DNA from 4 places in the Pseudarthrobacter sp. S3 genome. Region 3 is predicted to be linked to each of the others. Evidence: riboswitches for the same ligand, from Rfam matches in the RefSeq annotation. Region 3 holds a riboswitch; each other region holds the start of a gene.
The links. Region 3 has a riboswitch for S-adenosylmethionine ahead of ACQCSV_RS13365 (aminotransferase class V-fold PLP-dependent enzyme). Riboswitches for the same ligand answer to the same signal wherever they lie in the genome.
Positions count from the first base shown of each region.

Region 1: it holds a riboswitch for S-adenosylmethionine, as region 3 does, so the genes downstream of both, ACQCSV_RS02670 (amidohydrolase family protein) here and ACQCSV_RS13365 (aminotransferase class V-fold PLP-dependent enzyme) in region 3, are expected to answer to the same signal.
Region 2: it holds a riboswitch for S-adenosylmethionine, as region 3 does, so the genes downstream of both, metX (homoserine O-acetyltransferase MetX) here and ACQCSV_RS13365 (aminotransferase class V-fold PLP-dependent enzyme) in region 3, are expected to answer to the same signal.
Region 4: it holds a riboswitch for S-adenosylmethionine, as region 3 does, so the genes downstream of both, ACQCSV_RS18810 (DUF1737 domain-containing protein) here and ACQCSV_RS13365 (aminotransferase class V-fold PLP-dependent enzyme) in region 3, are expected to answer to the same signal.

Region 1 covers NZ_CP189583.1:532,023-539,680, reverse strand. The annotation lists gene ACQCSV_RS02675 (ABC transporter permease subunit) at 1-474, opposite strand, end outside; gene ACQCSV_RS02670 (amidohydrolase family protein) at 1,524-2,771, opposite strand; SAM riboswitch class IV at 3,207-3,329, opposite strand; gene ACQCSV_RS02665 (beta-galactosidase family protein) at 3,656-5,461, opposite strand; partial or broken gene ACQCSV_RS02660 (IS110 family transposase) at 6,044-6,391, opposite strand; gene ACQCSV_RS02655 (hypothetical protein) at 6,419-6,541, shown strand; partial or broken gene ACQCSV_RS02650 (rhamnogalacturonan lyase) at 6,688-7,658, shown strand, end outside.
Region 2 covers NZ_CP189583.1:1,506,801-1,514,458, forward strand. The annotation lists gene ACQCSV_RS07230 (VOC family protein) at 1-50, opposite strand, end outside; gene ACQCSV_RS07235 (bifunctional o-acetylhomoserine/o-acetylserine sulfhydrylase) at 255-1,607, shown strand; SAM riboswitch class IV at 1,676-1,790, shown strand; gene metX (homoserine O-acetyltransferase MetX) at 1,803-2,918, shown strand; gene ACQCSV_RS07245 (hypothetical protein) at 2,923-3,435, opposite strand; gene ACQCSV_RS07250 (hypothetical protein) at 3,455-3,577, shown strand; gene ACQCSV_RS07255 (SGNH/GDSL hydrolase family protein) at 3,574-4,422, opposite strand; gene ACQCSV_RS07260 (phospholipase) at 4,518-5,168, shown strand; gene ACQCSV_RS07265 (RNA-binding S4 domain-containing protein) at 5,217-5,450, opposite strand; gene ACQCSV_RS07270 (DMT family transporter) at 5,484-6,509, shown strand; gene ACQCSV_RS07275 (glycine--tRNA ligase) at 6,643-7,658, shown strand, end outside.
Region 3 covers NZ_CP189583.1:2,785,597-2,793,254, forward strand. The annotation lists gene ACQCSV_RS13345 (DoxX family protein) at 1-147, shown strand, start outside; gene aroA (3-phosphoshikimate 1-carboxyvinyltransferase) at 154-1,554, shown strand; gene rsgA (ribosome small subunit-dependent GTPase A) at 1,538-2,653, shown strand; gene hisN (histidinol-phosphatase) at 2,708-3,520, shown strand; SAM riboswitch class IV at 3,677-3,790, shown strand; gene ACQCSV_RS13365 (aminotransferase class V-fold PLP-dependent enzyme) at 3,826-5,250, shown strand; gene ACQCSV_RS13370 (class I SAM-dependent methyltransferase) at 5,358-6,116, shown strand; gene ACQCSV_RS13375 (metal-dependent transcriptional regulator) at 6,148-6,861, shown strand; gene ACQCSV_RS13380 (CrcB family protein) at 6,862-7,281, shown strand; gene ACQCSV_RS13385 (CrcB family protein) at 7,278-7,658, shown strand, end outside.
Region 4 covers NZ_CP189583.1:3,899,281-3,906,938, forward strand. The annotation lists gene cls (cardiolipin synthase) at 1-709, opposite strand, end outside; gene ACQCSV_RS18785 (aminodeoxychorismate lyase) at 805-1,746, shown strand; gene ACQCSV_RS18790 (NUDIX domain-containing protein) at 1,815-2,282, shown strand; gene ACQCSV_RS18795 (pyridoxamine 5'-phosphate oxidase family protein) at 2,367-2,831, shown strand; gene ACQCSV_RS18800 (acetyl-CoA C-acyltransferase) at 2,851-4,116, shown strand; gene ACQCSV_RS18805 (long-chain-fatty-acid--CoA ligase) at 4,164-5,747, shown strand; SAM riboswitch class IV at 5,846-5,961, shown strand; gene ACQCSV_RS18810 (DUF1737 domain-containing protein) at 5,975-6,244, shown strand; gene ACQCSV_RS18815 (rhodanese-like domain-containing protein) at 6,241-6,654, shown strand; gene ACQCSV_RS18820 (O-succinylhomoserine sulfhydrylase) at 6,651-7,658, shown strand, end outside.

The DNA of each region.
Region 1 (7,658 bases), 1.7 Mb from region 3:
GAAGACCTTGCGGATGCGCGGGCTCATCAGCGAATCCACAATGAGCGCCAGGATCAGCGGCACCGGGAAGAGGAACACGAGCTGCCAGGCCGCCAGATAGAGCGTGTTCCAGAAGGCATGCACGAAGTCCGGATTGACAAACAAATCCGCGAAGTTCTGCCAGCCCACCCAAAGGCTGTCCCCGATGCCCAGATAGGGCTGATAGTCCTGAAACGCGATGACGTTGCCCAGAATCGGGATGTAGAAGAACAGCAGCAGAAAAAGAACTCCCGGCACCATCATCAGCAGCATCTGCTTGTCGTGCCGGAGGCGGCTCCTGAAGCTCTTGCGCAGAACAGGACCGCCCTGGAACTTGGCCTGCTTTTTGGACCTGCGAGGCTGACCTGACTTTGGCGACGGCGCGCTGCCTGTTCCGTCTAAAGTCCGGACGCGGTCCGGTGCCGGCGAAGCAGGCACCCCCGTCGTCGAATTCATACTCTCTCCTCGTTCAATGGAGTCACAGTCCAAGGCAGCAACTTTTGCTGATGTGACTCACCCCATGCTTGTTAATCGTTTAACAAAATAATAAGTGATCGGCGTCTCATTAGCAAGAAACCGGTTGAAATTGATGTGCGTGCCATGTTTTTCCGGTGGCGAGGGGCAGCCGCCTGTTTGAAGCCACGCGCACCACGACGCGCTGACCGATCACCTCGAATCCGGTTGTGCCGCCGACAATGCGGATACGATCTGCCTACTTGGAGCTTGGCTCCCGCAGGAACTTGCCAAGTGACCACGAAGGAATTGGCCTTGGCCGGTGAGGACGAAGTCGAAGTCGGTGCCCTCTGTGCGCCTGTGGTCAAGGAACAGCCGGATCGACGCTTTCGGTGCTGCCCGGACCGCTATGGTCCGGGTGTGCCAGTGAGATCCCGCGTCCGCGGGCTACGCAAAGCAATCAGGGCACGTCGGCTATCCGCCGGGCAGCCTTTCCGAATTAACAACGCGATCCGGACCGCAAGTGCCAGACCTTGGTCGTGCCCGAACAGCGGCCTGCCCCTGCGGCCGTCGGGTTAGCAACCAAGTGGCATTGATCGAAACGAGGGTTCACGCCCCGGACGCCAAAGGCGGAACACTGGGTAGCGGCGTTCACGCATTCACGGCTGCCAGTCCAGGCCCTCCCGCCGGAATACACCATTCCCTGCCGTAACAGCAGCTTGGAGATCCGGTGCCGGGAGCGCATGAGATCCCCGTGGGCATCTTCCCGGGCACGGCCCAGGTCCCGTGCCGCTTCCTGGTCCGCCGCAGAGAGATGATCCAGGCATGACTCTCGGTATGGTCCGGGTTAATCCGGTGGTGAACGATTTTCGCCGCTCTGCGGGTCCAAGGCGCTCACGTCCACGGCGCGGGCATGGACATCCAAACCGACGCTTGCACGCTCGAACATAGCAGAAACCTCTCAATTCAAATGTGGCCATACCGGGGCTGGACCGGCAGCACCACCGTCCGTGCGTGAAGCGTTGCAGCGACGGCTGATATCCGCCATGGGGTCACTTGAGCCAGTTCCCGCCGCGGAGAACGCCGGCCAGTGTGAGGTCCCTGTCCACCACAACTGCATCGGCGCGGAGCCCACGGCGGAGTCCCCCTAGTTCATTGGATAAGCCGAGGACAGCGGCCGGAACGGCCGTAGCGGAGAGTACTGCGTCTTCGAGCCGGACGCCGGCCGCGACGGTTCGCCGGAGGACATCGAGCATCGTCGCTGTACCGCCCGCGAGGGAGCCAGTGGCGTCCAACGTGGCGACACCGCCTGTCACGGTGACGGGGGAAGGCCCGAGCATGTAGTTACCGTCGGTAAGCCCGGCGGCTGCCATGGAGTCTGAGACCAGAACGATGTTGGTGGCACCCACCAGCTGGAACACAGTGGTCACGATGGCCGGATCAAGGTGCGCGCCGTCCGCTATGAGCTCGACGATCGCCTTGTCCTCCTGCGCGGCGCGTAGGCAGGCGGCGACCGGACCCGGGGAGCGGTGATGCATGGGAGGCATTCCATTGAAGAGGTGGGTTACCGTGGGAAGCGAGCGGATGCCTTCGAAACCGGCCGACAGAAGGCCTTCGCGTGCCGCGACAAGGGAGGCCGCTGCCGTGGCGTCATCGCAGTCCGTATGTCCCAGAGAAGGGGTCACGCCGTGCCTGGTCATGAGGCCCACCAGGTTAGCCGCCCCGGGCAGTTCCGGGGCGTACGTCATGGTGACCAGTTTGCCGTCAGCTGCCTGGAGCAGCTCCTCCATGAGCTCAGAGTTCGGCCACAGGAGGAATTCCGGGTTCTGTGCGCCGCATCGGGCGCGCGATAAAAAAGGGCCTTCGAGGTGGATGCCCTCGATGAGTCCTTCGTCCGTGAGCCCGGCAAAGAGCTCGATCCCCCGCAAAAGGTCCTCCCGGGAGGCTGTCACCATGCTGGCAAGGAGCGTTGTCGTGCCCGAGCGATGCAGGAAGTCGATGGCCTTCCGCGCTGAAACCTCGTCGCCGCTAGGGAAGTCACCGCCGTTTCCGCCGTGGCAATGCAGGTCAATAAACCCGGGCAGGATCAATCCGCCGGCCGGAACTTCGTGACAGACCGTTTCCGCGGACGCCGGGTAGTTGAATAGCGTCTCATGGAACGCGGCGGTGGGCCCAGCGTAGACGATTCGGTCACCTTCGACGACGAGAACACCCTTTTCAGTGACACGCCTGTCGCTTACGACTGTTCCCGCGATGAACTGGCGGCGTTGCGTGGCCGAATGTGTTTCCGGAGAACTCATGAATCGATTCTCCGTCACATTTCCCCGGCGAGTGACTCAATGGCACCGGCCGTGGTCGAAACAGCGGGCAAGGATGTCCCCAGAGTCCGCGCGTGTACGCCACCACTATCCGCACAAACCGCGTAGTGCCCGCGGAGCAGGAGAAATCTAATCGGCTGCCCCGCAGGCTGCCCCCTCAAAGCAATCGTAACTATGAGCTGCATATTTTCGGCGCACCATTGGGCAGGATGAATTGAATGGGAGAGCCTGTGAATCAGTTCCCGCGAAGCCGTAGTCCAGCATCTTTCCCATGTTTCGCCGACCTTGAATTCGACGAGGCCGCAAACCGTGTCCACTATCGGCAGGACCCGAATACATACTTCTTGGGTCTCGTCCATGGCGCCGGACGAGACGGTGCAATCAGAAGCGGTTTCATGGCACACTAGGGGCCTTTCACGAGTGCTCTTACCAATTGGGGGTTTGTCATTAGTTCCCGATTGGTCGCTTCTTCATCCGATCCACCCTTGAACATGGGGTTGGCGTGTGACCAGTCGGAGCTTGGCGTCACATCTCATGAAGTAAATCGCAGCCTACTCCCGATTATTTGGATTTTCCTCGGCATTGCCACCACCAGGGACGCTTCACGGAAGATTTCCTTATCGGCAGAGAGCTGACAGTGCGCCTGTTCGCCAGGGCAGCGCGCCCCACTGCCATCTCACGCTCCTTGTCGTGCCGGCCGCTGCCCTGACGTACAGTGGTGTCTTTGTGCCGCCGCTTGCAGGCCTGGGCCAGGGGCGGCCCGGGGCGTCCGCAGGTCGTTTGGACGCTCCCGGAGTCTGCCTCTGGGACGGCTTCCCCCAATGTGGCGTACATTTGCGGGCCGGCCAAGTCGAAAGACGGCGAGCTCAGTCCGCCAGTTCTTCCGCCAGCACCAGACCCTGACCGCCTGGTCCCAGGTCAGGCTCTGTTCGGAGCTCGACGGTAATGCCGGACTTTTCGAGCTCCAGTACCTTGACGGTGTTGACGCCGCGCCGGATCATCGGTGAAGGAATGTAAAGGGTAGCCTGCGGCCCCACGTCCCAGTAACGGCCGAGCAGGAAGCCGTTGATCCAAACGAAGCCCTTCCCGAAGCCGGGCAACGCGAGGTAGGTGTCGGCGGGCGCCTCTACCGCGAACTCGGCCGAAGCAAGCCTCCCGAGCTCGTCCGGACCCCATTCGGTCAAAGGCACCGGTGTCTGGGTCCAGTGGAAGGTGAAACGCTGGTTCACCAGGACTCCGTCGAGGATGCCCTTGCCGTGGCCCGTTAATGGCCCGTAATTGATCCGGCCGAGGTTTTCCACCAGGATTTCCAGCCTGGCGGGGGTGCCGGTGCCGGTGACCTTCAGGCCTTCGGCGGCGTTGGTGTCATCGAGGATGCCGGCAAAAACCCCGTCCACCCAGATGTAGGCGCGGTCGTTCAGCCCCATGATCTTCAACGGTGTTTCCGCAGGTTTTCCCGGTTGCCCCGGCAGCACGGCGTCGGCGGAATAGAGCACCATGCCGGCGTCCAGCCCTAGCTGTTCGAAGGACAGCGGCCTGACGCTCTGAACAGGTTCCCCTGCCGCACGGACCAGGTCCAACAGTTCCACGCCCGGTGCCACGGGGAGGGTCTGTGCGGGCAGCACAGGTGCCGCTGCCAGGAGTTCAGTCTGCAGTTCCGGGACGTTGTTGCCCTCCAGGCCCCGGGCGCGGAAGAACTCCGTCCGCAGGGCGTGGAACTTCGGCGTCAGCGCACCGTTCTCCGCGATGGGAGCGTCGGAGTCGTAGCTGCTGACGGTCGGCTGGAGTTTTTTGCCGTCGTGGTTGCTGCCGGATCCAAGGCCGAAGTTGGTGCCGCCGTGTGCCATGTAAATACAAACTGAGCCGTCAAGGTCCAGGATCTTTCGGATCTCCGCGGCTGCGTCGGCGGCATCGCGGACGTGGTGGCGTTCGCCCCAGTGATCGAACCAGCCGCTCCAGAATTCCACGTTGAAGAACGGCTCACCCGGCCGGCGCCGCTGCCATGTGGCCACGGCTTCATCGCCGCGGCTGCCAAGGGTTGCCGTCGCCCAGGTTCCCTCGATGGCGCCGCCGTCCAGGAAGTAGTCGTTGCCGCCGTCGGCGGTGAACAGCAGCTCCGTGATTCCCCGTTCCTCCAGTGCGCGGCGGTTCCACCGGATGTAGTCGTGGTCATCGCCGTAGCTGCCGTACTCGTTTTCTATCTGCACCGCCACGACCGGACCGCCCGCTGAGGTCTGGCGGCTGGCCACGATGGGCAGAAGAAGGTCAAACCATTCCTCGATGGCCCCCGTGAAGTCTGGGTCCAGGCAGCGCAGGCCGATTCCGGGGATTCCGGTCAGCCAGGACGGGAAGCCGCCGTTGTCCCATTCGGCACATATATAGGGTCCGGGCCGGACGATCACGTCCAGCCCTTCGTCTGCGGCGAGGTCGATGAAGCGGCCAAGATCCCGCCACCCTGTGAAATCCGGTGCCTGGTCACGCCGGGGCTGGTGGAAATTCCACGCCACATACGTGTCCACGGCGTTCGCTCCCATGGCCCTGAGCTTCCGGAGCCTGTCCTGCCACTGATCCGGATGAACCCGGAAATAATGAATCGCTCCAGCCAGAATTTGGTGACGTTCCCCCGCGCGAAAAAGCACCGAGTCCCTATAATTCAGAATCGCTTTAGGCATGGGAGAAACGTTATAGCGATTCACGATGTACAGTGCTCCTCGAAATCGATCCTGACGGGCGTTTGCAGCGATCAGCTGTCTGTGGGGCCGGGAACCAGCTGGGTCTGCTCCGGCAGACCCGTGCCCCAGGGGGCCGATCCGACTGGCCGTTACGCATCGGCATCAAGAGTGACCGAACGCGACAGGTTACGCGACAGGTTACGCGACACATCCGGTTCAGACGAGAGAACGCCCAGACCCCAAAGGCTGGAGGGTCAGTTCGACGTCCATGAATGCACCGCCGGTCGGCGGACACCTCAGATTTGGTCATTTGAATTCTCCTCATTCCTTTGGAAGGCGGGATTATCGTCGCTACAAAACATCGGCCGGGAGGGTCCACTGTTGCAGCAGGTCCCTGTCAATCTGCAAATGATTCCCCAGCCCGCCGCTTGGGAAAGATGGCTTCTCCACGACTTTCTCCATCCTTCCAACATGTGACCTGAACATCATAGTTAATCGATTAACAACAATAAGTGCCCGGCAACCGACATGCAAGAGGTGGACGCTTAATCCGAGGGGTGACTAGGTCTTGTTCGGCCGGGCCAGGATCCGTGCTGCGGTCCTGACGCCCACCGCCGGGAGTGACGTCAGGACCGGGTGAAGCGGGGGGCCCTTCACAAGGGCCTCGACCCGGCGAAGACGGCGTCCCGCGATTCGCGGCAAGCATCCGGGCGAGCTGGGCAGGACGATCGTGGCCGCGTTCGGGTCGATCACGGTGACCGTTTGCTGATCCAGGCGTCGATGATCTCGCCGGCGAGGCGTTCACCCATCCGGGGCGAAAGCTTCTTGAGCCGGGTTCCCGATCCGGCGCCGACCCGCATCGCGCAAGGCTTCTGGCGTCGGCCAAGCCCGCAGCAGATCCAACACCGCCGGGTGGTCCAGGCGCGGGCCACGAGGCAGTCAGCCCGGCGTGGCCTCATGCGCTACATCGAGGTGCTCTACGACCGCTGGCGCCCGCACACGAACAACGACGGGCTGCCGCCGGCCACCGCGATAGCCGGCTTCAAGACCGGCAGCAGCCGACTTCCGGGCGCTGCCTAACCCTGAAAAACCCACCGACTGTCTCACTTCCTTGACACATCTCACTGCGAACGTCGGCCCTTGGCTGCGAACCGGACGTTCCAGGTCGGTGGACGCCCATTTCTTGCGGAAAATCGCGCTAGCGTCGGATATTTTACTTTTTCACAAGCCGCCCCTACGTTGACGCCGGCGGAACCGCGCAGTCGGCATATGACGTGCGTGCCGTCGTCGGCGGCGTTGAACTGGACGGGAGCGCCACCGCCACCTCGTGGGGTGGCAACTTCAAGGACATCCCGCTGAAGAAGCCGGCCGACGGCGTGACACCCGTCGGCCAGGCGTACACCTACCCGGCCAACGATGCTTCGGTCGGAGATGTCAACGGGGATGGCCAGTACGAGTTCGTGGTCAAGTGGGATCCGAACAACTCCCTCCCAGGTGGGCTACACGGGCAACACCTACGTGGACACCTACAAGGCTGACGGCACACTGCTTCACCGGATCGACCTCGGCGTCGACATCCGGTCCGGCGCCCACTACACCCAGATGCTGGTGAACGACTTCGACGGCGACGGACGCTCGGAGATGATATTCAAGACAGCCACGGGAACCAAGACCACCTCCTACTATGCGGACGGCTCGGTGGCCGCCGACTACTACCAGCACATGGTGGGCACGTTCATGGGCTGGAGCGACCACCCTGAGGTCAAGGCCGGCAACTGGCCCGCCACCCTGGAGGAAGCGTTCGGCATCGCCCCGCACTACCAGTACGCGCTGTCCCGGTCAGATGCCGAAGCGGTGACGGACTACTTCATGGATGTCTACGCCCCGGCCCGAAGTGTCCAGAACGCTTTACGGGCCCTTGAGGGCTTCATCGTTTCCGGCCCGGAATACCTCACCGTCTTTGAGGACGCCACGGGCAAGGAACTGAAGACCGTAGCGTATGAGCCCGGCAGGCACGACGACCGCCTGATGTGGGGCGACTAGGCCATGGCACGGATCGAGCCCAGCAACCGCGTGGACAGGTTCCTGGCCGGCGTCGCGTATTTGGACGGCAAGAGACCCGCCGCTGTTTTCGCGCGGGGCTACTACACCCGCAGCACGTTGGCGGCCTACACCTGGGACGGCGCCAACCTCTCCC
Region 2 (7,658 bases), 1.3 Mb from region 3:
GCAACGAGGCCATCTTGTTCACAGGCGTAAGAGACGTGATCCATGCGCATGCCATCATCTTGGCACTTTGTGATCCGGCTCTCAGCTAAGGGTAGCCTTACCGGAATCCGTTGCGTCACGAGTGGACATTCCGCCGGAATGCAGGAGAAGGACCGGCCAGCTGACCACCTTCGTCACAATCCTGTTCCTGTCCGGGAAAGTCTTCCTACACTGAACGCAACGGAGTTGTGCCACACCACGTCAAGGAGCATTGAATGTCGAACGCATGGTCTTTCGAAACCCGCCAGATCCACGCTGGCCAGGAACCGGACAGCGCCACCGGCGCGCGGGCGCTCCCAATTTACCAGACGACGTCGTTCGTTTTCCCGAGTGCCGAAAGCGCCGCCAACCGGTTTGCCCTCGCAGAACTCGCACCGATCTACACCAGAATCGGCAACCCCACGCAGGACGCCGTGGAACAGCGGATTGCCAGCCTTGAGGGCGGGCTCGCTGCACTGCTGTTGAGCTCGGGACAGGCCGCCGAAGCCTTTGCCATCCTGAACATTGCCGAAGCCGGGGATCACGTGGTGGCCAGCCCCAGCCTGTACGGCGGGACGTACAACCTCCTGGCGCACACCCTCAAGAAGTTCGGCATATCCGTCACGTTTGTGGCTGACCCGGACAACCTCGACCAGTGGCGCGATGCCGTCCAGCCCAACACCAAGCTCTTCTTCGGCGAGGTGGTCTCCAACCCGCGGCAGGACGTGCTGGACATCGAAGGCGTGTCCGGGGTAGCTCATGACGCCGGCGTCCCCCTGATTGTGGACAGCACCCTGTCCACCCCGTACCTCATCCGCCCGCTCGAATGGGGCGCGGACATTGTGGTCCACTCCGCCACCAAGTATCTGGGCGGCCATGGTTCCGCGATCGCGGGCGTGATCGTGGACTCCGGAAAGTTCGACTTCGGCGCGGACCCGGAACGGTTCCCGGGCTTCAACACCCCGGACCCCAGCTACAACGGGCTGGTGTATGCCCGGGACCTCGGTGCCGGCGGTGCCCTGGGTGCCAACCTGTCCTACATCCTCAAGGCCCGGGTGCAGCTGCTGCGCGACCTCGGCTCGGCAGTGTCACCCTTCAACGCATTCCTCATCGCCCAGGGCTTGGAAACGCTGAGCCTGCGGGTGGAGCGGCACGTGGCCAACGCCGTCGATGTTGCCCAGTGGCTTGAGGCAAGGGACGACGTCGAATCTGTCGCCTATGCCGGTCTGGCCTCCAGCCCCTGGTATGAGCGCGGCCGCAAATACGGCCCCAAAGGCACCGGGGCGGTGGTCTCATTCAACCTGGCCGGCGGCGCGGAGGCCGGGAAACGCTTCGTGGATGCCCTGGAACTGCACTCCCACGTTGCGAACATCGGGGACGTCCGTTCACTGGTGATCCACCCGGCATCGACCACGCACAGCCAGCTCTCGCCGGAGCAGCAGGTCATCGCCGGGGTCACGCCGGGACTCGTCCGCCTGTCCGTGGGCATCGAACACATCGATGACATCCTGGCCGACCTCGAGGCCGGGTTCCGGGCAGCCAAGGGTGCAGCGGACCCCAACAAAGACGCGGTGGGCCCGCAGGAGTAGGGCTTCAGCGAAGTCACAACCAGTCACACGCTTAGCAATAGACCGGGGCTGTTCGTACACTCGAAGTAGGTCATGAGTGCCAGCGACAGCCCCGGCTTGCTGGCCGGCAACCCTCTTTTGCGGCGGGGTGCCCCGGGTGAGGACCTGGCCTGCCGGTCAATTGACGGTGGGCAAGCGCTTAGAAAAGGTCCTTCCATGACGATTACGATTTCCCGTACTGCAGCACCCGGAAACGGCGTGGTCCGTTACGCCAGCATCGGCGGACTTGAGCTCGAAGCCGGCGGTTACCTCCCGGACGTCACCCTGGGCTATGAAACGTGGGGAACCCTCAACGCGGACGGCTCCAACGCCGTCCTGATTGAACACGCCCTGACCGGCAGCACGCACGTGACGCGCGGCGACAGCGACGAGCCAGGCTGGTGGGAGCAACTGGCCGGACCCGGTGCACCGGTGGACACCGACCGGTTCTTTGTGGTCTCCATCAACGTCGTTGGTGGCTGTTACGGCTCCACCGGGCCATCCTCGGTTGCCCCCGACGGCAAGCCATGGGGGTCGCGGTTTCCGTTGGTAACGCTGCGGGACACCACGGCGGCTGAGGCCAGGCTGGCTGACCAGCTGGGCATCCCGAGCTGGTACGCCGTGCTGGGCGGCTCCATGGGCGGCGCGCGGGCATTGGAATGGGCGGTCACCTACCCGGAACGGGTCCAGCGGTGCGCTGTTATCTCGATCGGTGCCGCCAGCACGGCCGAACAGATCGCGTTCGCCCAGGCGCAGACGCTCGCCATCCGCCAGGACAGCAATTTTAACGACGGCGATTACTATGGCGGTCCGCTGCCGGAGGACGGACTGGCCCTGGCGCGGCGCATTGCGCACATCACCTATCGCTCCGCAGAGGAATTTGATGGTCGCTTCGGCCGGTCGGCCCAGCACCCGGAATCGCCATTCCAGGCGGCGGCGCTGGGGGAGCGGGGCCGCTACCAGGTGGAAAGCTATCTGGATTACCAAGGCAAAAAGCTGGTGCGGCGCTTTGATGCCAACAGCTACATCGCCATCACCGACGCCCTGATGAGCCACGATGTCTGCCGCGGGCGGGGTTCCCTGCATGAGGCCTTGGGCCGGGCTACCGCCAGGTTCTTCGTGGCCGCCGTGGACAGTGACCGGCTGTATTTCCCGTCCCAGTCCCGTGAGCTGGCCGACGCGCTCCCGGGTGACGTGGATGTGCACGTTATTGAGGCGCCGATCGGCCACGACGGCTTCCTGACCGAGATTGGCCAGCTCGGCACCCAGCTCCGGAATACGTTCCTGGTCTAAGCAGTTAGCCGTTCATGATGTCGGAGCGGCGCTTCATATAGTCCTCCATGGCCAGCTCGCCGTTGCTGTACTGCTGGTCGAGTTCGGCCAGTTTCCGGGCACGGTATCCCTGCGGGCCCGACGGCGGCAGGGGAATAGCGGGGGCGACAGGCGGCTTCGGTGCTTCCGCGCGCTGCGCCGGCACCGACTGATCATTGGCTTGCGGCTGGCCGTACGGCGGGAACTGCTGGTCTGCAGATGGAATCGGCTGCATGGGCGGCAACGGCTGGCTCGGCGGCAGGGGCTGTGGGCTCATGACCTGGCGGAAGCCGCCACTCATGTAATCCTGCTGCGTATAGCCGTCACGGGGCTGTTTGTTCTGCTGCCCTGGGTACTGTTCGCCGCCTGGAAACTGCTCAGGGTAGCGACCGGAAAAGCTCTGCTCCTGGTTCCGTTTGTTGACGGACTTCCGGTACATCCGCATCGCCATAGGCACCACGAACGACAGAATGATGATCCAGAAAAACAAGCTGTTCACGGTGTAGCGCCTCTCATATGTGTCCTTCCAGCTTAACCCCGGAGTCCACACGCCCGGCCGGGATCCGCAGGAAGGCTCCATCCCGGTTCACGGCATCCTGCACGGCATCGCTGTTCCCTGTGTCATGCCGGCCCGCCGCTAGCGCCGGGCGTCGGCGGTGCCCAGCGGCCCCTCGCCGGATCCCAATGGAACGCCAGGGCCGAACACGGGGCCTGGCATCGGACGTTTTGCGGTGATGCCGTCGCCGGAAGAGCGGTGGCGCAGCCGCCGCACCACCCACGGGACAAAGTACTCGCGGGCCCACACCAGGTCTTCGGAGCGGGCTGCCCGCCACGTGCGGACGGGCAGGGGCTTGGGCCGGAGCGGCTCGAGAGTGTGGTTCACGTTCAGCGAATCCAGCACCATGGCGGCGATGGTGTGGTGTCCCAATGGCGAAAAGTGCAGGCGGTCCTCGTCCCACATCTGCGGATCGTTCAGCTGCTTGAGCGACCACATGTCAGCGATGATGGCGTCATGGCGGGCGGCCACGGTGCGCAGGTTCTCGTTGTAGATGGCCACCTTGCTGCGGATCCGTCCCAGCACCGAGGAGCCGGTATCCGGGCCGTTGAACAGCACCACCGTGGCACCGCCCATGGCCAGGATCTGGACCACTGAATCAAGTTTTTCGGCGAGGGCGTCGGGGTCTCCGCCGGGCCTGATGAGATCGTTGCCGCCGGTGGAAAGGGTTATCAGGTCCGGCTTCAGCGCCAGGCACGGAGCGAGCTGCTGGTCCACGATCTGCTGCAGGAGCCGGCCGCGAACCGCCAGGTTGGCGTAGGCGAAGTCCGTCGGGCCGCGGCCCAGTTCCTCGGCCACCCGGTCGGCCCAGCCGCGGAATCCGCCGGGCCTGGTTGGGTCGGGGTCGCCGATGCCCTCGGTGAATGAATCTCCCATCGCTACATAGCGGCTCCATGGGTGCGCTTCCGTGGCCCTGGGTGGGCTCTGCATGGCTTTCGCGTCATTCACGGTCCTATCCTGCCTCCTCTTTCACAAGCTACGCCACCGTAGGTAGTTACCACCGGGTAACTGTAAGAATGGAAACCATGACTGTCGCCCAAGTATTTCCCGCTCCTGTTGTTCTGTGGTCCCGGCCGGAGGACCAGCGCTCCGGGAAGCCGCTGCTGGTGCTGCTGCACGGCTACGGTGCCAACGAACAAGACCTGCTGAGCCTGGCGGATATGCTTCCCGAGGATTTTGTTGTTGCCTCGCTCCGGGCGCCCCTGGTGACCGGCCCCGGGTTTACATGGTTCCCGCTGACGGCTTCCATCGAATACACGCTCGACGCCGTCAAGGCCGCAGCCATGTACGTGCAGGACTGGATTGACACCGTCAAAGCCGACCACCCGACGGTGACGCTGCTCGGCTTCTCCATGGGAATGGCCATGGCCACCACGCTGCTCCGGCAGCGCCCCGCTGACTACGCCGCCGTCGTCGGGCTTTCCGGTTTTGTGGTCAACGCGGACGGCGACCCCGCCTTCAAAGACGGCGAACTGGACGGCACGGTGCCGCTCTTCTGGGGCCGGGACCAGCAGGACCCCGTAATCACTACCGACAAAATCGACTACACCATGGGCTGGGTGCGGGGGCACGTCAAGCTCACCAAGGTGCTGTATGCGGGCATGTGGCACGGCATCAACCAGCAGGAAATCGGGCACGTTTCCGAGTTTCTGACGCACGAGGTGCTGAACAAATAAACGTACGACGGCGGCCGGCGGCACAGTGCCGCCGACCGCTGACGCTTGTCAGGCTTCGGGGGCCACAACCTTCACGGTCTGCCCGTTGACGGTGACCGTGTCGCCGTTGTGCAGCTGGCGTCCCCGGCGGTCATCGATCGCGCCGTTGACTTTGACGAGGCCGTTTTTGATCAGCTCAGCGGCTTCCACGCCGTCCTCCACCAGGCTGGCGAGCTTCAGGAGCTGGCCAAGACGGATCATGCTGTCGCGGATGGGGATCTCTTGAATGTCCTGGTTGCTCATACAAGTAATAATGCCTGACGTAAGGTGAATCCAATGACCCACACCCCCCGGCTGCCGCGGTTCGCGGGGCTCCCGCTGGCCGTCGTCGCGGGACTGGCCATTCCCGTCCAGGGCCGGATCAACGGTGCCCTCGGCGTCCGGCTCAACGACGGCATCGCTGCGGCCGTGGTGGGCTTCAGCATCGGCCTGGTGGTGATGATCCTGATCTCCCTGATCCTGCCCAGCGGCCGCGCCGGTCTCGCCAGGATCCTGCCGGCGGTCCGGTCCCGGGCCTTCCCGCCCGTGTACGTCCTGGCCGGCGGCATCGGCGCCCTTTTTGTTTTCTCGCAGTCCTTCACCGTGGGCATCCTGGGCGTGGCACTGTTTACCGTCGCCGCCGTGACCGGGCAGACCCTGAGCGGGCTGCTGGTGGACCGGCTGGGCATCGGTCCGGCCGGCAAACGGGCCGTAACTCCCCTGCGGATCATCGGATGCGTGCTGACGGTAGCCGCCGTCGCCTGGGCGGTTTCGCCACGGCTGGCTAGCCCGCCGGGTTCCCCGGGTGCTCCCGCGGAGGGAGCCGGCGGCCTGGAAACCTTGGTCCTGCCGTTGATCCTGCCGGTCCTGGCCGGGTTCCTGATGAGTTTCCAACAGGCCATGAACGGGACGGCGACGGTCCACTACGGTTCGCCGATCGCCGCCACGCTGGTGAACTTCGTGGCCGGCGCGGTGTTCCTGTGGATTGCCTTGGCCATCAAGCTGGCCGTTGTTGGACCGGGCAATCCGTTGCCGGCGGAGTGGTGGTACTACCTGGGCGGACCCATGGGCTGCGTGTTCATCGGCCTGGGTGCGCTGCTGGTCCGGAGCCTGGGAGTGCTGGTGACCGGGCTCGGCATGATCGCCGGACAGCTCCTGGGCTCCCTGGGGCTGGACCTTCTGGTGCCGGCCCCGGGAAGCATCGTGGCCCCGGCCACCGTCCTGGGCACACTGCTGACGCTGGCCGCCATCATCCTGGCCACCCTGCCGTGGCCGCGCGGCGCCTTCCGGAGGCAGGCAGTTTCCGGAGGCAGTGGCCGGTAGGCTAGGACACGCAGTTCTCTGCATCTTGTTCCTTCGCCCGCCCCGCCCGCACCCAGCGGTGATGCACCCACGTGCAGCGGGGCCAGATACCCGCGGACCGCACCCAGCGGCCCTGTAGAAATTGGAGTCCACCATGGCAGCAAAATCCGTACTCGACCAGGTCATTTCCCTTTCCAAGCGAAGGGGCTTTGTGTTCCAGGCCGGTGAAATCTACGGAGGCTCGCGCTCTGCCTGGGACTACGGACCCCTCGGCGCTGAGCTCAAGGAAAACATCAAGCGCCAGTGGTGGCAGTCCATGGTCCGCGGCCGCGAGGACGTAGTGGGCCTGGATTCCTCCGTCATCCTGCCCCGACAGGTATGGGAAGCCTCCGGCCACGTTGACGTCTTCTCCGATCCGCTGGTGGAGTGCCTCTCCTGCCACAAGCGCTACCGCGCCGACCACCTCGAGGAAGAGTACGAGGAAAAGAAGGGCCGCCCCGCCGAGAACGGCCTGAAGGACATCGCCTGCGCCAACTGCGGCACCCGTGGTGAATGGACCGAACCCCAGGAATTCTCCGGCCTCCTCAAGACCTTCCTGGGCCCGGTGGCCAACGAGGAAGGCATGCACTACCTGCGCCCGGAAACGGCCCAGGGCATTTTTGTGAACTTCAGCAACGTGCTCACCACGTCCCGGAAGAAGCCGCCGTTCGGCATCGGCCAGATCGGCAAGTCCTTCCGGAACGAGATCACCCCGGGCAACTTCATCTTCCGCACCCGTGAGTTCGAGCAGATGGAAATGGAATTCTTCGTTGAGCCCGGCACGGACGAAGAGTGGCACCAGTACTGGATGAAGGAGCGCATGTCCTGGTACACCGGCCTGGGCATCCGGGAGGAGAACCTGCGCTTCTTCGAGCACCCGCTGGAAAAGCTGAGCCACTACTCCAAGGGCACCACGGACATCGAATACCGTTTCGGTTTCCAGGGCTCCGAATGGGGCGAGCTCGAAGGCATCGCCAACCGCACGGACTTCGACCTCTCCACTCACTCCAAGGCTTCCGGCCAGGATTTGAGCTACTTCAACCAGGCCACCAATGAGCGCTACACCCCGTACGTGATCGAGCCGGCCGCTGGCCTGACCCGTTCCTTCATGGCGTTCCTGGTGGATGCGTA
Region 3 (7,658 bases):
GGCAAGCCCGGCCTGGCCTGGCGTGCCGAGCATCTCGCCGCAGACGCACGGAAGTCTGCTGCAGGTGCGCGGAAGACCACCGGCCAAAAGTTCCACAAGGCGGACAAGGCCGTGCGCCGCGCCGTGGATCACGCAACGGGGGCGTAAGGACGGATGACCGGTTCCACCCCGCCCGCAGCCACGGACCCCCGCATCAGCACCGACACCGTTCCGTTCTGGCCGGCTCCCTTCGCCAGCAGGCCCATCAACGCCACCGTCACGGTGCCTGGTTCCAAGTCCCTGACCAACAGGTTCCTGGTCCTGGCTGCGCTGGCTGACGGGCCGTCCCGTCTCCGCGCACCCCTGCATTCCCGGGACTCCGCCCTGATGATCGAGGCTTTGCGCCAGCTGGGGGCCACCATTACGGAGGTGCCCGGCGACGGAGCATTCGGGCCGGACCTTGAGGTCACGCCGCTGAGCCAGGGGGCGCCGTCGTCAAGCACGCACATTGACTGCGGCCTCGCCGGAACAGTGATGCGTTTTGTTCCGCCGCTCGCGGCGCTGCGCAACGGCGTGAGCGTGTTCGACGGCGACCCCCACGCCAGGAAGCGCCCCATGGGCACCATCATCGAGGCCCTGAGAGCCCTCGGAGTGGCGCTGACCGCGGACGACGGCGGGACCCCCTCGTCACTGCCGTTCACCGTTGAAGGTAGCGGGCAAGTCCAAGGCGGCCACCTGGTGATCGACGCCAGCGCGTCATCCCAGTTCGTCTCCGCCCTCCTGCTGGTCGGCGCCAGGTTCACTGACGGACTCCACCTGGAGCACGTGGGCAAGCCGGTGCCCAGCCTGGACCACATCAACATGACGGTTGCCGTACTTCGCGGCGTCGGCGTGACCGTGGACGATTCCGTGCCGAACCACTGGGTGGTGGCCCCGGGCCCCATCCGCGCTTTTGATCAGCGCATCGAGCAGGACCTCTCCAACGCCGGCCCGTTCCTGGCCGCAGCATTGGCCTCCGGCGGCACCGTCCGCATCCCGGACTGGCCCACCGGCACCACCCAGGTGGGCGATCTCTGGCGCAGCATCCTGGCGGATATGGGCGCGGACGTCATCCTGGCTGACGGCGTCCTGACCGTCACCGGCGGGCCAGAGATCAAGGGCGCGGATTTTCACGAAACCAGCGAGCTCGCCCCCACCGTGGCGGCCCTCTGCGCCCTGGCCACCGGACCTTCACAGCTGACCGGCATCGCGCACCTGCGCGGCCACGAGACGGACCGGCTGGCCGCGCTCGTCACCGAAATCAACCGCCTCGGCGGCGACGCGGAAGAGACCAGCGACGGCCTCGTGATCCGCCCGGCAAAGCTGCACGCCGGCGTCGTCCACAGTTATGCGGATCATAGGATGGCCACTGCCGGCGCCATCCTCGGCCTCGCAGTACCGGGCATCGAGGTCCAGGACATCGCCACCACGGCCAAGACCATGCCGGAATTCCCGCAGATGTGGGCGGACATGCTCACCCAGGGCGCGGCCGCCGGCGACGCCACGGAAGGTTCCGCTGGTGGCACGCAGCACTGATTCCTGGGACGAGTCCGACGTCCGGATCCGGCCCAGCAAAAAGGGCTCCCGGCCGCGCACGAAGGACCGCCCCAGCCACGACGACGCCGTCACGGGCCGCATCATCACCGTGGACCGCGGCCGGTACACCGCCGTCGTCGGTGAGGACTCGGGCGACGAACGGATCATCATCGCCGCGAGGGCCCGCGAACTGCGCCGCTCCCCCGTGGTGGCCGGCGACTTCGTCTCCCTTGTCGGCGATGTGTCCGGGGAGCCCGACACGCTGGCCCGGCTGGTCCGGATCCAGGAACGCCGGACCTTGCTGCGCCGCAGCGCCGATGACACTGATCCGATCGAGCGTGCGGTGGTGGCCAACGCCGATCAGCTGGTGGTGGTGGTGGCCGCCGCAAACCCGGAGCCACGCACCGGCTTCATTGACCGTGCCCTGGTGGCCGCGTACGACGCCGGCATCGAGCCGCTGCTGCTCGTCACCAAGGCGGATGTCAGGGATCCCGCGGAACTGTTGTCCAACTACGAACACCTGGACTTCCCGGTGATCATCAGCCGTACGTCGGACTCCGAGGCCTCAGGTATTGATGCCCGCTCCGATGACGGCCTCTCTGCCCGCCTGGACGGAGACGCGGTTTCGCAGCTCCGCGCGTACCTCGAGGGCAAGGTCTCGGTGATGCTGGGCCATTCCGGCGTGGGCAAGTCCACCATGGTCAATGCGCTCACCGGGGCCGAACGGGCCACCGGTGGTGTGAACGCGGTGACCGGCCGCGGCCGCCACACGTCGTCGTCGGCCCTTGCCCTGAAGCTGACGGGAGCTCCCGCCGGAAGCTGGATCATCGATACCCCTGGCATCCGTTCGTTCGGTCTGGCCCATGTGGACCCTGACCGGATCCTGCGGTCCTTCCCGGACCTGGAACCGGGCACGGATGCCTGCGAGCGTGGTTGCAAGCACAACACCTCGGCTGTCAACTGCGGTGTGGATTCCTGGGTGGCGGCCGGTCAAGCGGGCCCCACCGGCCCGGCCCGGCTAGCATCCCTGCGGCGGCTGCTCGGCACTGATCCGCGCCTGGTTGGCCAGGAAACCAAGGAACTGGGCAGCATAGGCTAGCGGCCAAAAGCCGACGTCCCCAACCCCACGGCCCGGAGACGGTAGTTTGTAACCATGATCCAACCCGCTTCGAGCTACAACGATGACCTGCGCCTTGCCCATGTGCTGGCAGATTCCGTGGATGACCAGACCATGAGCCGCTTCAAGGCACTGGACCTCCGCATCGAGACCAAGCCGGACCTGACGCCGGTCACGGACGCGGACAAGTCCGCGGAGGAAGCCATCCGCGGCCAGCTGTCCCGCTCGCGTCCCCGCGACGCCGTGCTGGGCGAGGAATTCGGCAGTTCGGGCCATGGCTCCCGCCGCTGGATCATTGATCCCATCGACGGCACCAAGAACTTTGTCCGCGGCGTCCCGGTGTGGGCCACCCTGATAGCCCTCGTGGACGAAGGCGAACCCGTGGTGGGAGTGGTCAGTGCACCCGCGCTGGGCAAGCGCTGGTGGGCCGCCAAGGGTTCCGGCGCCTACATGGGCAAGTCCCTCGCGGCCGCAACGCGGCTCCGGGTCTCGGACGTCTCCAAGCTCTCGGATGCCTCCCTGTCTTATTCCAGCCTGGGCGGCTGGAAGGAACGCGGCAACCTGGATGAATTCCTGGGACTGACCGAAGACGTGTGGCGAACACGCGCCTATGGCGATTTCTGGTCCTACTGCATGGTGGCCGAAGGTGCCGTTGACATCGCCTGCGAACCGGAACTGAATCTGTACGACATGGCCGCACTGGTGCCCATCGTGGTCGAAGCCGGCGGCCGCTTCACCTCCCTGGAGGGCCAGGACGGACCGTTCGGCGGCAACGCCCTGGCCACGAATTCCATCCTGCACTCCGAAGTCCTCAAGCGGCTGAACCCGGATCTGGACGACCTTCTTTAGGTCGTTTTACGAATTATCGACGGCGGACGCCCCCTGATTGGGGCGTCCGCCGTCGTATCTTCGACAAATATTCCATTCCTCAAACGTGCGTAACAAAGCCCTTAACATTGGGGCGGGCTTCCTTCTCGCCCCGGCACATGTTCTACGCTCTTAACAGGTCACGAGTGCCAGCGCTAAACCCCGGTTTGCTGGCCGGCAACCCTCCATTCGCGGTGGGGTGCCCCGGGTGACGACCAGGCCGGTCCGGAATGGACACGGCAAGCGCGGATTCCCGGTACCGGGAGTCCTTTTAGAGTGAGGTCTCCTTGACAACTGCCACCGTCTCCCCCGCCAGTTTTTCCCCCAACAACGCCGCTGCGCTGATCCACGATGCCGCTACGGTCTCCGGACGCCCCCTATCCGCCGTCACCGGCGCGGAAATCCAGGCACCGTTGATCCAGGGCGGCCATGTCCGCTACGCAAACCTGGACTACGGCGCATCCGCTCCTGCCCTCTCCGTGGTGTCCGCCTACCTCAACGAGATCCTGCCGTTCTACGCCAGCGTCCACCGCGGCGCGGGCTTTGCGTCGCAGATCAGCACCTCTGTCTACGAGAACGCCCGGAACATCGTGCGCGATTTTGTGGGCGGACGCCCGGACGACTCCGTCATCTTCACCCGGAACACCACCGACTCGCTGAACCTGCTCGCAGGTTGCCTGCCAGCGACGGATGGCCGGCCGGATGGAGATGTCCTCTACCTGGACATCGAGCACCACGCCAACCTCCTGCCGTGGCAGGGCGTCCCGCACCGCAGCGTCGTCGCCGCGGACACCATCGTGGGGACCCTTGAGGTCCTGCGCGCCGAACTTGAGCAGGGCAACGTCAGTCTCCTCGCGGTCACGGGCGCCTCCAACGTCACCGGCGAGATCCTGCCGGTCAATGCCCTGGCCGCCCTCGCCCATGAGTACGGGGCGCGGATCGTGGTGGACGCCGCGCAGTTGGCGCCGCACCGACGCATCAATATCAGCACCGACGACGTCGACTACCTTGCCTTCTCCGGCCACAAGCTCTACGCGCCCTTCGGCTCCGGGGTCCTGGTGGGCCGCACGGACTGGCTCGACGCCGGTACTCCCCATCTGGCCGGCGGCGGCGCCGTCCGCGAGGCCAAGCTCGACGGCGTCAGCTGGGCCACCGGCCCGGCCCGGCACGAGGGAGGCTCCCCCAACGTCCTGGGTGCGGCTACCCTGGCACGGGCCACCCAGGTCATCGCATCCTTGGACCAGGACCGCTGGCACGCCCACGAAGCGGCCATCCGGTCATTCCTGGTTGACGGGCTCGGGAAGATCGACGGCGTCACCGTGCACCAGATCTTCTCGGATACGGACGCCGACACCGGCACCATCGGCGTGGTGAACTTCTCCGTGGCAGGATACGACGCCGGACTCGTGGCCGCGTACCTGTCGGCCGAGCACGGAGTTGGCCTCCGGGACGGCCGCTTTTGCGCGCACCCACTCCTCAAGCGCCTCGGCCTTCCCTCCGGTTCGCTGCGGGCCAGCTTCGGCGTGGGCTCCCGGCTGGAGGATGCCCAGCGGCTCCTTGCAGGCCTGGAGCAACTCCGCCGGACCGGCCTGGGCTGGGACTACGTGGTGGACGCGGGCCGCTGGGTTCCGGCTAACGACACCCGCACCTACCCGCACTGGGCGCCCAACACGCCGGGTACGGCCGGCGCGGCTCCGTGCCTTGACGACTGACTGAGCCTTTCGTCCTGTACCTCCTGATCTGACGGCCACCCACCGGGTGGAGGCCTATACGGTAAATTCGACGGATACGGCATTGGCAGAGTTGAAGGAGGCCGGACGTGGCACGGGGTGGCCCCAGGCTTGAGCACGGACGCCGCCTGGAACTCGGGCAGAGTTTCCAGGACGGCGGCGAACATTACCAGCGCGTACGCCCTGGCTACCCCGCCGAATCAGCGGACTGGCTGATCCCTTCCGGAGCCAAAGACGCAGTGGACGTGGGCGCCGGGACCGGCAAGTTCACCGCCCTGCTGATGGAACGCGGCCTGGCGGTTTCCGCCGTGGACCCGTCCCCGGACATGCTGGACCAGCTGCGGGCACACTACCCGGGGGTTTACGCGACCCCGGGGACCGCAGAGGCCACCGGCCTCCCTGAGTCCTCGTTCGACGTCGTGAGCGTTGCGCAGGCCTGGCACTGGTGCGATCCGCTTCCAGCGAGCACCGAACTGGCGCGGATCCTGCGGCCCGGCGGAACCATGGCCCTGATCTGGAACCAGCTGGACACGTCCGTGCCGTGGGTCCACCGGTTGTCCCGCATCATGCACGCAGGCGACGTCTACAAGCCCGGCTTCCGACCGGTGGTGGGCCCGGAGTTTGAAGGCCTCCAAAGCCATGTGGCGGGGTGGGAGGACAGCCTCAGCACGGCGGACATCATGGAACTAACGAAGTCCCGCAGCTACTACCTGAGCGCTGGCGAAGCCACCCGCAGCAAGGTCCTGGCCAATCTGGACTGGTATCTGCACACGCATCTGGGGCACGCCGTGGAAGGGGACATCAGCCTGCCGTACCTGACGCTGACGTGGCGGGCAGCGAAGGCGTGACGGGCGCAGACCACCGGGTAGGCTTGGAGGCGTGAAGACCAGCGCGCCCTCCTCCTCGATCGAGGACTACGTCAAGGTCATCTACGGCTTCACGGAGTGGCAGGATAAACCAATTACGTCCTCCCAGCTCGCGCAGCGCCTGGGGGTGGCCAATTCTTCGGTCTCAGAGATGGTCCGCAAGCTCAAGGACCAGGGCCTGGTGGACCACAAGCCCTACAGCGCCATCACCCTCACGGACTCCGGTGTCCAGCTGGCACTGTCCATGGTGCGCCGGCACCGGCTTATTGAGACCTACCTCGTCCAGGAGTTCGGCTACAGCTGGGACGAAGTCCACGACGAAGCCGAATTGCTTGAGCATGCGGTGTCGGACACGTTTATCGAGCGCATGGCGACGAAACTCGGCAACCCGCAACGCGACCCGCACGGCGACCCGATCCCCGCCGCGGACGGCACGGTGCTGCTGCCGAAGGCCCATCTGCTCGGCGAACTCGATCTCGGACACACCGGCCGGATCACCCGCATCAGCGACGAGAACCCGGATCTGCTCCGGTATCTTTCCGCCGAGGAAATCGATCTCGATGCCGAGGTGGAGGTCGTGGGCCGCAAGCCGTTCGGCGGCGCGCTGGTGGTGCGGATCAGCAGCCCCGGCAGGAAGCGAGATTATGATCTCGCGGATGAAGTCACCGCTGCGCTCTGGGTCCACAGCGACCACCCCCACACCGGCTGCACCCTCAGTGGCACCTGAATGACGAACACCCGCGCGCCGGCATGGCAGGCCTGGGTGGCCGTGGCGACGGGCGGCCTGGCCGGAACCGAACTCCGGTACGGCCTGGGACTCGCGTTTCCGGAAGCCGCGGGGACAATTCCCTTGACCACCCTGGGAATCAATGTGGCTGGCAGCTTTGTGCTGGCCGGCCTCACCACGGTTTGGATCGCCCGGCCGCGGACTGCATTCTGGCTACGCGCCGGCCTCGGGCCAGGACTTCTGGGCTCGTTCACCACGTTCTCAGCCGTAATGTTCTCGATTGACCAGCTGGCCACGGCTGGTGAATATCCGGTGTGGATGGCTTACCTGGGGCTGTCCCTGGTTTTGGGTCTGGGCGCCGCGGCCGGTGGCTGGCGGACCGGGCGGCTGCTCACCGACCGGCTGGAGGCAGCATCATGATGGGCGCGGTCCTGGTGGGAGTGTTCGGCATGGCGGGCGCCCTGCTGCGCTTCGCCGTCGACAGCTGGTTCGCCCACCGTTCGGGGCTCCGTGGCGCCGTGGGCTCCAGCGGGACGCCGCGGCACTGGCCGTGGGCCACGCTGACAGTCAACGTCACCGGGTGCCTGATCATAGGGCTGTCCATCGGCATCACCAAACAGCTGGGCCTCGCTCCCGAGTGGCAGACCGCCGTCGCCACCGGTTTTGCCGGCGGCCTCACCACGTTCAGCTCCTGGACCACCGCGACGGTGCGGCTGCTCAGTGAGTCGCGGTTCGGGGCCGCAGCCTTGAACGTCGGCGCCAACCTGGCCGCCGGTTTCGCCGCGGCGGCTGTGGGC
Region 4 (7,658 bases), 1.1 Mb from region 3:
CGCCGTCGATCACCATGATCTTCCGGTGGTTGCGGAGGTCCGGGCGGCGCCACTGGCCGTGGGTCGGCAGCAGCGGGAGCATCCGCTTCCACTGGATCTTCCCGGCCCTCAGCCGCTTGAGGAAGTTGCGGTAACCCTTGACCCGGAGCGTGCCGATGTGGTCGAACAGCACCCTGACTTCCACGCCGCGCTCGGCGGCCTCCTCGAGTGCGGTCAGCAGGTCATCGGTGATGTGGTCCGTACTCATGATGTAGAACTCGGCGTTAACGAAGTTCTTGGCCTTGCGCACCGCCTCGGTCATGGCCAGGATCGAGTCCGGATAGCCGGGAATGAGGTCCACGGAATTGCCGTCCACCATGGGGAGGGAGCCGAGCCGCCGGTTCAGTTCCCCGGCCGACTTCACCCATTCGGGCCCGGGATACTCACTGACGACGTCGGCGAGCGCCGAGATGCCGGACCGCACCCGGGTGTTGATGATCTCCTGCTGCTGGCGGCGGCGCCTGGAGAGCTTGAAGTTTCCGAACAGCAGGAAAAGGACCAGCCCCAGGAACGGCACAAAGAAGATTCCCAGCAGCCAGGCCATGGCCGTGGTGGGGCGCCTGTTGCCGGGGATGATGCCGATGGCCAGGACCCGGATTACCAGGTCGGCGAGGCTGAGCACCACCACCAACCACGCGGGGGCGGTACCGGCAAGAGAAATTGGCCACAGCACTGGAATACCCCCGGATTGCGCGCACCCGCGGACCGGTTCCGGCGGGGCAATGACCACAGCTTAGCCGCGGTGGGCCCTACTAAGCTGGAGCCATGACTTCTCCTGCGCCCGTGGTGCTCGTTTTCCTTGACCCCGCGTTCCCGGACGGCCGGCTGGCCGACGCTTCACAGCCCCAGCTGATGGCCACGGACCAGGGCGCCACTCGCGGCGATGGCGTGTTCGAATCCATGCTCGCGGTGGGCGGCGCCGTCCGGAAGCTCCAGGCTCATCTGGACCGGCTGGCGGGGTCGGCCCAGGCCCTTGACCTGGCGATCCCGGCTCAGGCCGTGTGGCGGGCAGCCATCTCCACTGGCGTCGCGGAGCGCCGCACCCAACACCCTGCTCCCTCGCCAGATGAGGACGAGGTGGTGGTGAAACTCTTGGTTACCCGTGGCCCGGACGGCGCGGAGTCCCCTACGTGCTGGGTTCAGATCTCCCCGGTGGGCGCCCTCGGCCGCCGCCAGCGCGAAACCGGGATCGACGTCATCCTCCTGGACCGCGGCTACGACAGCGACGTGGCTGAGCGTGCCCCGTGGCTGCTGCTGGGCGCCAAGACCCTGTCCTATGCCACGAACATGGCCGCCCTGCGGTACGCCCACAAACAGGGCGCCGAGGACGTCATCTTCACGTCCTCAGACGGCCGGGTCCTGGAGGGTCCCACGTCCACTGTGCTGCTGGCACATGTGGAAACCTCCGACGACGGCGCCGGCGCCACCCGCACGGTGCGCCGGCTCATCACCCCGCAGCTGGACAGCGGGATCCTCCCCGGGACCTCCCAGGGTGCCCTTTTCGCGGCGGCCAAGGCGGCCGGGTGGGAGCTCGGGTATGGTCCGCTGGAACCGCAGGACCTGCTGGATGCCGACGCCGTATGGCTGATTTCCAGCATCAGGCTGCTCGCACCGGTGAACCACATTGACGGCAAGGAAGTGGGAACGCCTGCCGTACAGAAGCAGCTGACGGCAGAACTCAACGCATTGCTTGCCGGGGTTCAGTAGTTCGTTGGGATTCAACAGTTTTCCGGGATGCAGCAGTTTTCCGGCGTTCAGCAGGAGGGCCTGAGGCCATGGCGGTTCGCAGTGCGGGGATCCTGCTGTACCGGCGGGGAGCAGACGGGCTGGACGTATGGATAGCGCACATGGGCGGACCGTTCTGGGCGCGCAAACAGACCCAGTCGTGGTCCGTTCCCAAGGGCGAATACCTTCCCGATGAGGAACCCCTGGTGGCCGCCCTTCGGGAATTCGCCGAAGAGATCGGCACGCCGCCGCCGGCCGTTGACTACTTCGAACTGGGCGCCTTCCGGCAATCGTCCGGAAAGATCATTACGGTGTTTGCGGCTGAGTCTGACTTCCAGCCGGATGGGATTGTGAGCAACACATTTCCGCTGGAGTGGCCCAGAGGATCCGGCATCATCCAGGACTTTCCCGAGGTGGACGACGCCCGGTGGGTGACGGAAACCGATGCCCGCGGCAAGCTGGTCAAGGGCCAGCTTCCGATCCTGGACGCGCTGCTGGAGCGTCTTGAACGGCACTGAATTGATCCGCCCCAGACCCGGGCCGGGTACTGACGGGCGGAACTGCCCTTTTGGTCCGTCGCGCAGGTCCGTATGGTTTGGTGCATGAACTCTCACACGGAGCCGACCAACACATTGACGTTCGACGAATGCTGGGAGTTGCTGGCCGATGACATGCTGGGGCGCCTGGCCCTGGTAGTGGACGGCCATCCGGAGATCTTTCCGGTCAACTACGTGCTGGACCGCAGGAGCATTGTCTTCCGCAGCGCCGGTGGCGCCAAACTCTGGGGCGCCCAGGCGGACCGTCCCGCGGCGCTGGAGATCGATGGATACGATCCCCGCACGGAGATCGCCTGGAGCGTGGTGGCGCGCGGAGACACCGCCGTGATCGAGGCCCAGGCCGAGAAGGACGCCGTTGACGCCCTGCATCTGGAGCCCTGGCAGCCCGGGCCCAAGGAATACTACATCCGGCTGACGCCACTCGCGCTGACCGGCCGCCGCTTCCAGGTCACCAAACCGGACGTCTGGAACACCCGGTTGTCGGACCGCCGTCGTGCTTCCTTCGAGTAGCGCGGGCGACAGGCACCCCATGAGCCACGATTCTCACATCCCCGTCATCCTGGGCGGCGCACGGACCCCCTTCGGCAAGTTCCGCGGCAGCCTGTCCGGGCTCACCTCCAGCGAACTGGGTGCCCACGCCATCCGGAACGCACTGGAACGGTCCGGGGTGGCGCCGGAACAGATCCAGGCCGTCATCGTGGGGCAGGTTATCCAGGCGGGCGCTGGTCAGGGACCCGCCCGGCAGGCCAGCCTCGCCGCCGGCATCGGCTGGGATGTGCCCACCGTGACCATCAACAAACTGTGCCTGTCCGGGCTGACCGCCGTGATCGATGCCGCCCGGATGATCCGCGCCGGCGAGGCTGATTTCATTGTGGCGGCAGGCCAGGAATCCATGACCAACGCCCCGCACCTGCTGCCCCGGCTCCGCGGCGGCGTCGCGATCGGTGACGCGCCGCTGCTGGATTCGCTGAACTTTGACGGCCTGCAGGACCCCGTCTCAGGTGAACTGATGGGCTCCGCCACCGACGCCGGGAACGTCCGCCTGGGCATCAGCCGCGAGGACCAGGACGCCGTGGCCGCCCTTTCGCACCAACGGGCGGAGGCCGCCCGGGCGGCCGGCATCCTGGCTGAGGAAATCGCTCCGTTGGAGGTCCGGCAGCGGCGGGGACCCGCCGTCGTGATTAATTCCGACGAGGGCATCCGCGCCGGCACCACAATCGAGACGCTGGCGGCACTGAAGCCCGCCTTCTCCAAGGATCCGGCCGCCACCATCACCGCCGGTTCTGCCTCCCCGCTGTCCGACGGCGCGGCCGCCGTGGTAGTGGCCAGCAAGGCAGCAGCGGAAGCGGCCGGCCTCAGCTGGATCGCGGAAATCGGCAGCCACGGCCAGACCGCCGGACCGGACGGTTCCCTGCATTCCCAGCCGTCCCGCGCCATTGAGCGGGCCCTGAAACTTGAAGGGATGACCATTGACGACGTGGACCTGATTGAGATCAATGAAGCCTTCGCCTCGGTGGTACTGCAGTCCGCCACGGACCTGGGGATCGACGCGGACAGGATCAACGCCGACGGCGGCGCCATCGCCCTGGGCCACCCGGTGGGCGCCTCGGGGGCGCGTCTGGTCCTGCATCAGGCACTCGCGCTGAACCGGCGCGGCGGCGGGACAGGCGTGGTTGCGTTGTGCGGCGGCGGCGGCCAGGGCGACGCCCTGATCCTCAAAGCCCGACCCACACCCCTCCTCCAAAGCAACGCGGGGTCACTTAACGCCCATGCGGAGGCTTTGGACGGGCGCTAAGTGACCCCGCGTTGCTGTCAACCACTCCACTAGCCAGACAGGACACCATGAACACTTCACCTACCGCCGAAGAGGGTTTCGGGACCATCTCTGTTGCCGCAATCCTGGCTGAATCAGCCGCCCGCTTCCCGGACTCCGCGGCCCTCGTGGTGGGCGAGGAGCGGGTGACCTACAGCGAACTCTGGGAACAGACGCGCGCGTATGCCGGTGCGTTGCGGGACCGTGGCGTGGGGCACGCCAGCCGCGTGGCCCTGCTGATGCCCAATATTGCTGATTTCGCCCGGGTCTACTACGCGGTCCTCGCGCTGGGCGGCGTGGTGGTGCCGTTGCATGCGCTGCTGAAGGGCAAGGAGATCGAGTACATGCTGCGCGACAGCGGCGCGCAGCTGCTCGTCTGCGCCGGACCGCTCCTTGAGGAAGGTGCCAAAGGCGCCGCGGCCGCGGGCATCGACGTCGTCACCGTCCTGGTGCCGGAGGGGACCGAAGGCGCTGCCCGGCTGGAGACCGAAGCGGCAGGAGCCGAGCCCATCAGCACCTGGCTGCCGCTGCGGCCCTTCGAGACGGCCACGATTCTGTACACATCCGGGACCACCGGCAAGCCCAAGGGCGCCTTGGGCAGCCACTTCGCCCTTGTGGAACAGACCAATACGCTGCTGACCAGCACGTTTGACCTCCGCCGCGGTGACGTCATCTTCGGCGGACTGCCGATGTTCCACACCTTCGGCCAGACGTGCGTCCTCAACACCGGGCTGCGGGCGGGGGCCACCATCGTGATGCTGCCCAAGTTCCGCGGGGACGCAGCCCTGGATGCCCTCGCCCGGCACAACATCAATGTCTTCTTCGGCGTGCCCACCATGTACATCGCCATGCTCGAAGCCGCCCGCACCAACACCGGCCGGTCCAACGCCCTGCGCTACTGCATCTCCGGCGGCGCGTCCCTGCCGGTGGCGGTGATGGACAGGTTCAAGACGGAATTCGGCTCGGACATTTACGAAGGCTACGGCCTGACCGAGACGTCCCCGGTTGCCACCTTCAACCATGTAGGCAAAGCGCCGCGGCCCGGAACGGTCGGCCAGGCCATTTGGGGAGTCCAGGTGGAGATCGCCCGCGCGGACGTCCAAGATGCCATCGAACTGCTGCCCACGGGCGAGTTAGGCGAGCTGGTGGTCCGGGGGCACAACCTCTTCACGGGCTACCTCAACCGGCCCGAAGCCACCGCCGAGGCTGTGGTGGACGGCTGGTTCCGGACCGGCGACCTGGGCACCAAGGACGGGGACGGCTACCTCCGGATCCTGGACCGGAAGAAGGAGATGATCATCCGGAACGGCTTCAACGTCTACCCGCGCGAGGTAGAGGAAGTCCTCAGCCGGCACGAGGCAGTCCTGAGCGTTGCCGTCTATGGCGTCCCCGACGAAACCCATGGGCAGGAGGTGGCGGCCGCCGTCGTCCTCAATCCGGGCAGCAGCGCCACCGTTGATGAGTTGCGGGACTTCGCCGCCGCGGAATTGGCGGCCTATAAGTATCCGCGGATCATTACCCTAGTCACCGAATTCCCCACCGGCCCCAGCGGCAAGGTCCTCAAGCGCGAACTCACCGCCCGGTACAGCGCCGCCCATACTCCAACAGGGTGATCAGGCGGGAATGATGCGGGACAGGAAACACGCGTTGGTTACGGAACATGACGACGGCGGCGGTGCGGCGGGGCGGGGCGAGTGTTACGTTTTTCGGGAGTAATGAGAACCGGCGCCAAGCCCTGACTGGCCGGTCGGCAACCCTCCCTTTCGCGGCGGGGTGCCTCAGGTGAATACTCGGCATATCGACCCATTCGAGCTGCAAGCGTGAAAGAAGGAGTTCCGTCGTGCCTAACGCCCCCGCCCCTGACCCTGCCCCCGAAGAAAAACTGTCGTACCGGCTTGTCACCGGGCCGGACGACAGGTCTTTCTGTGAACGGATTTCCACTGCCCTGGCCGAAGGGTATGTCCTGCACGGCAGCCCCGCCGCCACGTTCAACGGCACCAGCGTGATTGTTGCGCAGGCACTGATCCTCCCGGCAGCCATCGCAACGGCGGACGCCGCCGTGGCCACCGCCGTTGAAGACCTCGATTTCGACGGCGAGGGCCACGCATGAGCTACGCCGGAGACCTCACCCCGCACGAAGCCTGGGCCAAGCTGGAGCAGGGCGCCATTATGGTGGACGTACGGACCGAAGGCGAATGGGCCCACATCGGCATCCCCGACACCAAGGCCACGGACCACGATCCCCTGTTCATCCCGTGGACCTTCCCCGGCGGCATCCCCAACCCGGATTTCATCACCGACCTGACACAGCAGGCACCGGAGGACGACGGCGCCGAACTGGTGTTCCTCTGCCGCTCGGGCCAGCGCTCCATCGCCGCCGCCATCGCCGCGACGCAGGCCGGCTTCACCGCTTACAACGTCCTTGAGGGTTTCGAAGGCGAGACGGACCGCTACGGCGAGCGCACCGTCAACGGCTGGAAGAACCGCGGCCTCCCCACCAACCTGGGAATAGCCAAGTGACCTTCAACCCAGACGCCGCCGGCTGGAGCGCCGAAACGCAGGCCGTCCGCGGCGGGCTGGACCGCACCAACTTCCAGGAGACCACCGAGCCGGTCTTCCTGAACTCCGGCTTCGTCTACGAGTCCGCTGCCGCCGCCGAGCGCGCCTTCACCGGCGAGGACGAACGCTTCGTCTACTCCCGGTACGGCAACCCGTCCGTGGCCACCTTCCAGGAACGCCTTCGCCTGCTCGAAGGCACCGAAGCGTGCTTTGCGACGGCATCTGGGATGTCAGCGGTCTTCACCGCCCTGGGCGCCCTGCTGGCGGCCGGGGACCGGGTGGTTGCCGCGCGTTCACTGTTCGGTTCCTGCTTTGTGATCCTGAACGAGATCCTGCCGCGCTGGGGCGTGGAAACCGTGTTCGTTGACGGCCCGGACCTCGAACAGTGGGCTGCTGCGCTGTCGGAACCCACCACCGCAGTGTTCTTCGAATCGCCATCCAACCCGATGCAGGAAATCGTGGACATCGCTGCGGTCAGCGAACTGGCGCACGCCGCCGGGGCCACCGTCGTCGTCGACAACGTCTTCGCCACTCCCCTGCTGCAGCGCTGCGGCCAGCTGGGCGCGGACGTGATTGTGTACTCCGGCACCAAGCACATCGACGGCCAGGGACGCGTCCTGGGCGGAGCCATCCTGGGCACCAAGGATTTCATTGACGGCCCGGTCAAGCAGCTCATGCGGCACACCGGCCCGGCCCTCTCCGCGTTCAATGCCTGGGTGCTGACCAAAGGCCTGGAGACCATGGCGCTGCGCGTGAATCACTCCTCCGCGTCCGCGCTGCGGCTGGCCAAATGGCTCGAAAAGCAGCCGGCAGTCAGCTGGGTTAAGTACCCGCTGCTCAAGTCCCACCCGCAGTACGAACTTGCCGCCAAGCAGATGAAGGCCGGCGGCACCGTCCTCACGCTGGAACTTGCGACGACGGGTGGCCGCTCGGGCAAAGAAGCCGCCTTTGCGCTGCTGGACGCC